2 regions of the Nonomuraea sp. MTCD27 genome follow, and region 1 is predicted to be linked to the other one. Evidence: predicted binding sites of a transcription regulator. Region 1 holds the regulator's gene; the other holds the start of a gene.
What was found. The regulator HrcA, encoded in region 1, represses chaperone genes, less so after heat shock. The targets are predictions, from matches to a motif close to TTGGCACTCTCNNNNNGAGAGTGCCAA.
Positions count from the first base shown of each region.

Region 2: the regulator HrcA is predicted to act here: its motif matches at 2,312-2,338, upstream of groES (co-chaperone GroES).

Region 1 is NZ_JBGNUW010000006.1:513,736-518,026, forward strand. It holds gene ACBJ59_RS21270 (hypothetical protein) at 1-349, shown strand, start outside; gene ACBJ59_RS21275 (16S rRNA (uracil(1498)-N(3))-methyltransferase) at 354-1,079, opposite strand; gene dnaJ (molecular chaperone DnaJ) at 1,081-2,220, opposite strand; gene hrcA (heat-inducible transcriptional repressor HrcA) at 2,232-3,245, opposite strand; gene ACBJ59_RS21290 (hypothetical protein) at 3,403-4,291, shown strand, end outside.
Region 2 is NZ_JBGNUW010000022.1:54,874-59,164, reverse strand. It holds gene ACBJ59_RS47375 (hypothetical protein) at 1-139, opposite strand, end outside; gene groL (chaperonin GroEL) at 219-1,838, opposite strand; gene groES (co-chaperone GroES) at 1,911-2,225, opposite strand; gene ACBJ59_RS47360 (methyltransferase domain-containing protein) at 2,478-3,653, shown strand; gene ACBJ59_RS47355 (hypothetical protein) at 3,850-4,291, shown strand, end outside.

The DNA.
Region 1 (4,291 bases):
CTCGCAGCAGCCCCCGGCGCAGGAGCCGAGTCCCGACCAGCCCAAGGTCGTGATCCCTGACACCACGCAGCCGGCGTCGCCGCGGCCCACCAAGAAGGCCGACTCGACCAGCAGGCCGTCGCCGTCGCCGTCGCCCAGCGCCACCCCCACCGACTGCCCGTCCACCCAGGCCGAGCAGGTCGAGCCGCCGGCCGACTGCCCCGTGATCTCGCCGACGCCCACCGTGGAGCAGACGACAGCGCAGCCCACGACGTCGTGTCCACCTGAGGAATGCCCGCCCGACGACGTGACGGAGACTCCCACCACCGTGGCCAGTCCCCTGCTGGAGACCGACCAGACCACGCCCTAGGAGCTCACCAGCGCCCCGTGCGGCTGAGCAGCACGGCCGCCGCCGCCACCCCCGCCGTGGACGTGCGCAGGACCGTCGGCCCCAGCAGCACCGGCATCGCCTTGGCCGCCCGGAACCCGGCCAGCTCCTCCTCCGAGACGCCCCCTTCGGGCCCCACGACCACCACGATGTCGCCCCCGGCCGGCAGCTCCACCCCGGACAGCGGCTCGGCCGCCTCCTCGTGCAGCACCAGCCCCAGCGCCGCCTCCGACAGCAGCCGCTCGACCTGCGCGGTCGAGGCCAGGTCCGCCACCTCGGGCAGGTGGAACCGGCGGGCCTGCTTGCCCGCCTCGCGGGCCGTGGAGCGCCACCGGCCCAGCGCCTTGGCGACCTTGTTGCCCTTCCACTGCGTGATGCTGCGCGCGGCCGCCCAGGGCACGATCACGTCCACACCCGCCTCGGTCATCATCTCGACCGCCAGCTCGCCCCGGTCGCCCTTGGGCAGCCCCTGGACGACCACGATCCGGGGCCGGGGCGCCTCGACGTCGTAGCGGCGCAGCACGTCGAGCCTGAGCGCGTCCTTCAGCGTCTCGCGGACGACGCATTCGGCCACCCCGCCGGCCCCGTCGGTCAGATCGACCCGCTCACCGGCCCGCAGGCGGCGCACGGAGGCCGCGTGCCGCCCCTCGGGGCCGTCGAGCGTCAGCTCCGGCCCGTCCAGCCGGTGGGCCAGGAACACGGGTGCGGTCACGTCACCGGCCGTTGAAGGCGTCACGCAGGCGGGAGAAAAAACCCTGCTGTCCCGGTGCGAACTTGCCAGGCGGGCGCTCCTCACCCCGCTGCCTGGACAGTTCGCGCAGGAGCTCTTCCTGGGCCGTGTCGAGCCGGGTCGGCGTCTCCACGTTGACGTGGATCAGCAGGTCACCCCTGCCGGACTCGTTGAGCCGCTGCACACCGCGCCCGTACATGGTGATGACCTGGCCGGACTGCGTGCCGGGGCGGACGTCGACCTCCTCGGAGCCGTCGAGCGTCTCCACCGCCAGGATGGTGCCGAGGGCGGCGGCGGTCATCGGGATCTGCACGGTGCAGTGCAGGTCGTCGCCGCGCCGCTCGAAGATCTCGTGGGCCCGCTCGACGATCTCCAGGAACAGGTCTCCGGGTGGTCCGCCGCCGGGGCCGACCTCGCCCTCGCCGGCGAGCTGGATGTGGGTGCCGTCCTCCACGCCCGCGGGGATGCGGACCTTGATCGTACGGCGGGTGCGCACCCGGCCGTCGCCGGAGCACTCCTGGCAGGGGTGGCGGATGATCGTGCCGAAGCCACCGCACTGCGGGCACGGCCGCGAGGTCATGACCTGGCCCAGGAAGGACCGGGTGACCTGGGAGATCTCGCCGCGCCCGTTGCACATGTCACAGGTGTCGGGGTGGGTGCCCGCCGCGGCTCCCGCGCCGTGGCACACCTCGCACAGCACGGCCGTGTCGACGACCAGCTCGCGGGTGGTGCCGAACGCCGTCTCGCGCAGGTCGAGCTCCACCCGGATGGTGGCGTTGCGGCCCCTGCGGGCGCGCGAGCGGGGCCCCCGGGCGCCGCCCGCCGTGCCGAAGAAGGCGTCCATGATGTCGCTGAAGGGGAAGCCCGCTCCGAAGCCTCCGGCGCCCGCGCCCGCCGCCGCGCCGCCGAAGGGGTCGCCACCCAGGTCGTACATCTGGCGCTTGTTCGGATCGGACAGCACCTCGTAAGCCTGCGTGATCTCCTTGAACCGCTCCTGGGTCTCAGGATCGGGGTTCACGTCGGGGTGCAGCTCACGGGCGAGTCGGCGGTAGGCCTTCTTGATCTCGTCCTGACTTGCGTCACGGCGCACCCCGAGGGTGGCGTAGTAGTCGCTGTTTGCCACTTATCGACCTCTTATGATGCAGCCAGGATCTGGCTGACGTAGCGTGCCACCGCGCGTACGGCGCCCATCGTCACGGGATAGTCCATCCTGGTCGGCCCCAGCACGCCGAGCCGGGCAAGTTGGTTGTCGCCAGAACCGTATCCGGTCGCGACGACGGATGTGCCGCGCAGGTAGGGGTTTTCTGAGCCGATGCGCACGGTGAGAGCGGACGGCGTGTCTGATGAAGTCTCGCCGAGCAGCCGCATCAGGACCACCTGCTCTTCCAGCGCCTCCAGCACGTCGCGCAGGCCGACGGTGAAGTCGGCGCCGGCGAGGTTGGCCGCGCCGGCGAACACGATCTTCTCGTCGTGCCGCTCCACCAGCGTCTCGAGCAGCACGGACAGGATCGTGGCCACGGCGGGCCGGTCTTCGACGGGCAGCCGCTCGGGCAGGTCGGCGACCAGCTCCGGGACGGTGCTCAGGCCGCAGCCGTCGAGGCAGGCGTTGAGCACGGCCCGCAGATGCGCAATGCGGGTGTCCTCCACCACTTCGGGCAGCTCGACCACGCGCTGCTCGACCCGGCCGGTGTTGGTGATCAGCACGAGCATGACCCGCCGGTCGTTCAGCGGGACCAGCTCGACGTGCCTGACCGTCGAACGCGTCAGCGTCGGGTATTGCACCACCGCCACCTGCCTGGTCAGCTGCGCGAGCAGCCGGACCGTGCGGGTGACCACGTCGTCGAGGTCGACGGCGCCGGCGAGGAACGTCTCGATCGCCCTGCGCTCGGCCCCCGACAACGGCTTGACCTGCGACAGCCGGTCGACGAACAGGCGGTAGCCCTTGTCCGTCGGCACACGGCCCGCGCTGGTGTGGGGCTGGGTGATGTAGCCTTCCTCCTCCAGCGCGGCCATGTCGTTCCTGACCGTCGCCGGGGAGACCTTCAGGTTGTGGCGCTCGGCGAGTGCCTTGGAGCCCACCGGTTCGTTGGTGGACACGTAGTCTTCGACAATGGCGCGGAGCACCGCCAGTTTCCGATCGTCGAGCACGTGCTCACCTCCTGCCTCTGTCCTTATCAGGAACGCGGTGTCTAGCACTCTGTGTTCCCGAGTGCCAAGTGTACGGCTCTCGCCCACAAGGTGCGATAACACCGCGTCCCATCCTGCTGCTAGCTTCCTGGAAGCGACAGGCCTCACACTTGCCCATATGACCGACGAATCCCAGCCCCCGTCGTACGGCCCCCCGCCCGGGCAGGGTCCTTACCACGGTCAGCCGCGACCTCCTCAGTACGGCCCGCAGCCCGGCTCCCAGCCCGGCTACGGCCCGCAACCGGGCTCCCAGCCCGGTTACGGCCCCCAGCCCGGCTCTCAGCCCGGCCCCGGCCAGCCACCACAGGGCCAGCCGCCCTACGGACAGCCGCCTTTCGGCCAGCCACCGCAGTACGGCCAGCCACCGCAGTACGGTCAGCTGCCGCAGTACGGTCAGCCCACCCAGTTCGGCCCGCCACCTCAGTACGGACAATACGGCCAACAGCCCCAATTTCCGCCACGAATCGACTCCAAAGCGATAAAGCCCCGCCTGTGGTGGCTCGCGGCGGCCTGGGGCGTGTTCGTGGTGTGCGCGGTGGCGGGGGTGCTCATGTTCACCGGCGGGGTGGTGAGCAGCGTGGCGGACCTGGCTCCGACCCGGACGTTCGCGTCGGGCGAAAGCGTCACCGTCCCGGTGGACCCGGCCGACAAGCCCGCCGTGTACATCGCCAGTGACACTCAGGTCACCTACGACTGCGCCATCACCGGCGGGCCCGGGCAGGCCAGGCTGGCCAAGACCGCGGGCACCCAGAAGGTCACGGTGAACGGGGCCGTCTGGGAGCAGTTCCTCGTGATCAACGCCCCGGCCAAGGGCGACTACCAGCTCACCTGCACCAACCAGGAGCAGGCCACCGTACGCTACGGCGTGGGCCGCGACGCCCTGTCCGCCGTGGGCGGGATCACCGGCGGGCTGGCCGCGCTGGTGCTCGTCCCCGGCGTGGGTCTGCTCGTCGCGATCGCCGGCACCATCACCGTCCTCGTACGCCGCAGCGGTGCGCGTAAGCGCC
Region 2 (4,291 bases), on a different contig from region 1:
CGATGGGATCGGCCCCGTCGAGCAGGTCGCCGAACACGTACGCCGCCCGCAGGAACGGCTCGTCCGCCGGGACGCGCCTGGTCCGCTCGCACTCCTCGGCGAGCATCCGCAGCCGCTCCACCGCCCGCGCGTACCGCATCCCGCCCCGCCTCCCCACATCGAGCCCGCGACCAGCGTACGGCCCCTCACGGCCCCCGGAACGCGTACGGAAGAACCGGTCAGTGGCCGTGGCCGTGACCGTGACCCTGGCCGCCGGCCGGGGCCTCCTCCTCGGGCTTGTCCACCACGAGCACCTCGGTGGTGAGCAGCATGCCCGCGATCGAAGCCGCGTTCTGCACGGCCGACCGCGTGACCTTCACCGGGTCGATGACGCCCTGGTCGAGCAGGTTGCCGTATTCGCCGGTCGCGGCGTTGAGGCCGTGACCCGCCTCCAGCTCGGCGACCTTGTGCGTCACCACGTAGCCCTCGAGACCGGCGTTCTCGGCGATCCAGCGGGCCGGCTCCACCAGCGCGCGGCGCACGACGCCGACACCGGTGGCCTCGTCGCCCGTCAGGCCGAGGTCGTCGAGCTCCTTGGAGACGTGGATGAGCGCGGAGCCACCGCCGGAGACGATGCCCTCCTCGATCGCGGCGCGCGTCGCGGAGATCGCGTCCTCGAGGCGGTGCTTCTTCTCCTTCAGCTCCACCTCGGTGGCGGCGCCGACACGCAGCACGCACACACCGCCGGCGAGCTTGGCCAGGCGCTCCTGCAGCTTCTCGCGGTCCCAGTCGGAGTCGGACTGCTCGATGGCGAGCTTGATCTCCTTGACGCGGTCCTCGATGGCCTGCGCGTCACCGGCGCCGTCGACGATGGTCGTGGCGTCCTTGGTGACGACGACGCGGCGGGCCGTGCCGAGCACCTCGAGACCGACGTGCTCCAGCTTGAGGCCGACCTCCTCGCTGACGACCTGGCCGCCGGTGAGGATGGCCATGTCCTGCAGCATCGCCTTGCGGCGGTCACCGAAGCCCGGGGCCTTGACGGCCACGGAGGTGAAGGTGCCGCGGATCTTGTTGGTGACCAGGACGGCCAGGGCCTCGCCCTCGACGTCCTCGGCGACCACGAGGAGCGGCTTCTTCGTCTGGGCGATCTTCTCCAGCAGCGGCAGGAAGTCCGCGATGGAGGAGATCTTGCCCTGGGTGAGCAGGATGTAGGCGTCCTCGAGGACGGACTCCATCCGCTCGGGGTCGGTCACCATGTAGGCCGACAGGTAGCCCTTGTCGAACTGCATGCCCTCGGTGAACTCGAGCTCCATGCCCATGGCGTTGGACTCTTCGACGGTGAGGACACCGTCCTTGCCCACCTTGTCGAACGCCTCGGCGATCAGGTCGCCGATCTGCGCGTCCTGAGCGGAGATCGTCGCGACATTGGCGATCTCCTTCTTGTCCTCGACCGGCCGGGCGCTGGCGAGCAGCTTGTCGCTGATCGTCCTGGCCGCCTTGTCGATGCCGCGCTTGAGCGACAGCGGCGAGGCGCCGGCCGCCACGTTGCGCAGGCCCTCGCGGACCATGGCCTGGGCCAGGACGGTCGCGGTGGTGGTGCCGTCGCCCGCGATGTCGTTGGTCTTGGTGGCAACTTCCTTGGCGAGCTGGGCGCCGAGGTTCTCGTAGCGCTCCTCCAGCTCGATCTCACGAGCGATGGTCACACCGTCGTTCGTGATCGTCGGCGCACCGAACTTCTTGTCGATGACGACGTTGCGGCCACGCGGGCCGAGGGTTACCTTCACGGCGTCCGCGAGGGCGTTCACGCCACGCTCGAGCGCGCGGCGGGCGTCCTCGTCGAACTCCAGGATCTTCGCCATTGCTGAATGTCCTCTCCTAGCGTCGAAAGCCCCGGCCGCCCTCAAGAGCGCCCGGGGCTCGACACATCCGGCCTACTTCTCGATGATCGCGAGAACATCGCGGGCGGAGAGCACGAGGTACTCCTCGCCGCCGTACTTGACCTCGGTGCCGCCGTACTTGCTGTAGAGGACGATGTCGCCCTCAGAGACGTCGAGCGGAATCCGCTTGTCGCCGTCCTCGTCCCAGTTGCCCGGGCCCACCGCAAGAACCTTGCCCTCCTGCGGCTTCTCCTTGGCGGTGTCAGGGATGACCAGGCCGGAAGCGGTGGTCTGCTCGGCCTCAAGCGGCTGAACCACAATGCGGTCGCCGAGCGGCTTAACGGGAACCTTGGTGGCGGTCGTCACGATCGGACCTCCCCTTCAGATTTGAATGATCTAGAAGAGGCGACCAGCTGGGCCTGCCGTCGCGGGTGTCAGACCTGCCTCGTCGCACGTTGGCACTCTCAAGGGGAGAGTGCCAACAGGAAACATATGCAAGAGGGGCTTGACAGTCAACACGAACGCGTCTGCTGAGAGCGATCAGACCGTAATCAGACGGTAGAGCTCCCGCGCGTCCCCTGCGTGACGGGTACGTGTCCGGTGCCGCTAACGTCAGGTGACGTGGACCTGGACGCCTTCGCCGAGTTGCTCACCCCGCGCGGCCGGCGGGCGCTCGTGGAGGCCGGAGAGCTGGTGGGCGCCGATCCGGTCGCCGCCGCGACCACCCTGCGCAGGACGTACGACGCCGGGCTCACCTCCGCCGCCCTCACCCAGGCCGGGCTCAGGCAGCGGGCCAGGGCAAAGTTCGGGCAAGACGCCGGCAAAATGTATTTCACGTCACACGGCCTGGAGCAGTCCACCCGGGCGGAGGTCGCCGAGCACCGCGCCCGCCGCCTGCTCGCCCTTCGCCCCGCGGGCGCGCCGCACGTCCTGGACGCCTGCTGCGGCGTCGGCGGCGACCTCCTCGCGCTGGCCCGCGCCGGCTGCACCGTGACCGCCGTGGACACCGACCCGCTGACCGTCGCCGTGGCCAGGGCCAACGCGGAGGCGTTCGGCGTGGGCGAGCGGGTGACGGTGACGGTCGCGGACGCGGCCGGGGTGCGGCCCGAGGACTACGACGTGCTGTTCGCCGATCCGGCCCGGCGTACGGGCAGGGGCCGCACGTTCGACCCCATGGCCTACTCCCCGCCCTGGCCCGTGGTGCTCGACCTGATCTCCCGGGCCGCCCTGGCGTGCCTCAAGGTGGCCCCCGGCATCCCGTACGAGTTCATCCCCGAGGGCGCCGAGGCCGAGTGGATCTCCTACAAGGGCGAGGTCAAGGAGGCCACCCTCTGGACCGGCCAGGGCGGAGGCCGGCGGGCCACCCTGCTGCCGGGCGGCCACACCTTGACCGCCGCCGGAGTCCAGGCCCCGGTCGGCCCCGCCGGCCGCTACGTCTACGAGCCCGACGGCGCCGCCATCCGCGCCCACCTCGTCGGCGAGGTGGCCGAGCTCGTCGGCGGCAGGCTGCTCGACCCGATGATCGCCTACATCACGGCCGACGACCCGGTGGACTCCCCGTGGGCCACAAGATACGAAATAGAGGACATTCTTCCTTTCTCCCTGAAAAGACTTCGCGCCGCACTCCGTGACCGACAAATCGGCAATGTCACCATCAAAAAGCGCGGCTCCGCCATCGACATCGAACGCCTCCGCGCCGACCTGCGGCTCAAGGGCGACAACTCGGCGGTCATCATCCTGACCAGGATTATCGACAAACCATCGGTTCTCATCTGCAAGGCCCTCTCACCTGGCTGAACCCCCAAATCCGGTCATCCGCGCGTTAACCGCGATCTTTTCCTTCGCCACTGACGGACCTTGATCGAAAGGCTAAGGTGGGCGGGCGGGAGTTCTCCCCCCTAATGCGGTTGACCGCGTTCTCGCTCTTTCAGAAATGAACCGGACCTTACCCCACCGCTGCGCGGCAGACCGTCGGCGAGCGAAGGAGCTTTCGGTGGACCATTCCAACCACACCACCCTTCTTCAAACGGGCGCTTACGACGCCGTCCCCAAGAGGATGCGGGACCTCCTCGCGCGCGCCGCCCAGGACCACGTGTACGAGCAGCGCACCCAGGGCGCCGTGCTCGACGAGATCCGCCAGCGGCTCGAAGGCATGGAGTGGCTCCTGCGGGAGGTGCGAGAGCGCGAGCTGGGGGGCCTCAGCGGCACTCTTGAGTCGGTGAGCGGGCGGCTCGAGGAGATCTCCGCCAAGCCGCCGATGTGGGCGGAGGGCCTTGCGCAGCACGTGGAGGCCGTGCGCGACCACGTGGACGCCGTGGGCGAGAAGGTGGGCCACGTCGACGCCCGCGTGACCCCGGTCGCCGAGCTGCCGAGCCTGTGGGCCGACTTGGGGACCGTGGGCGAGAGCGTGGACGAGGCGCTGAGCCGGCTGCAGT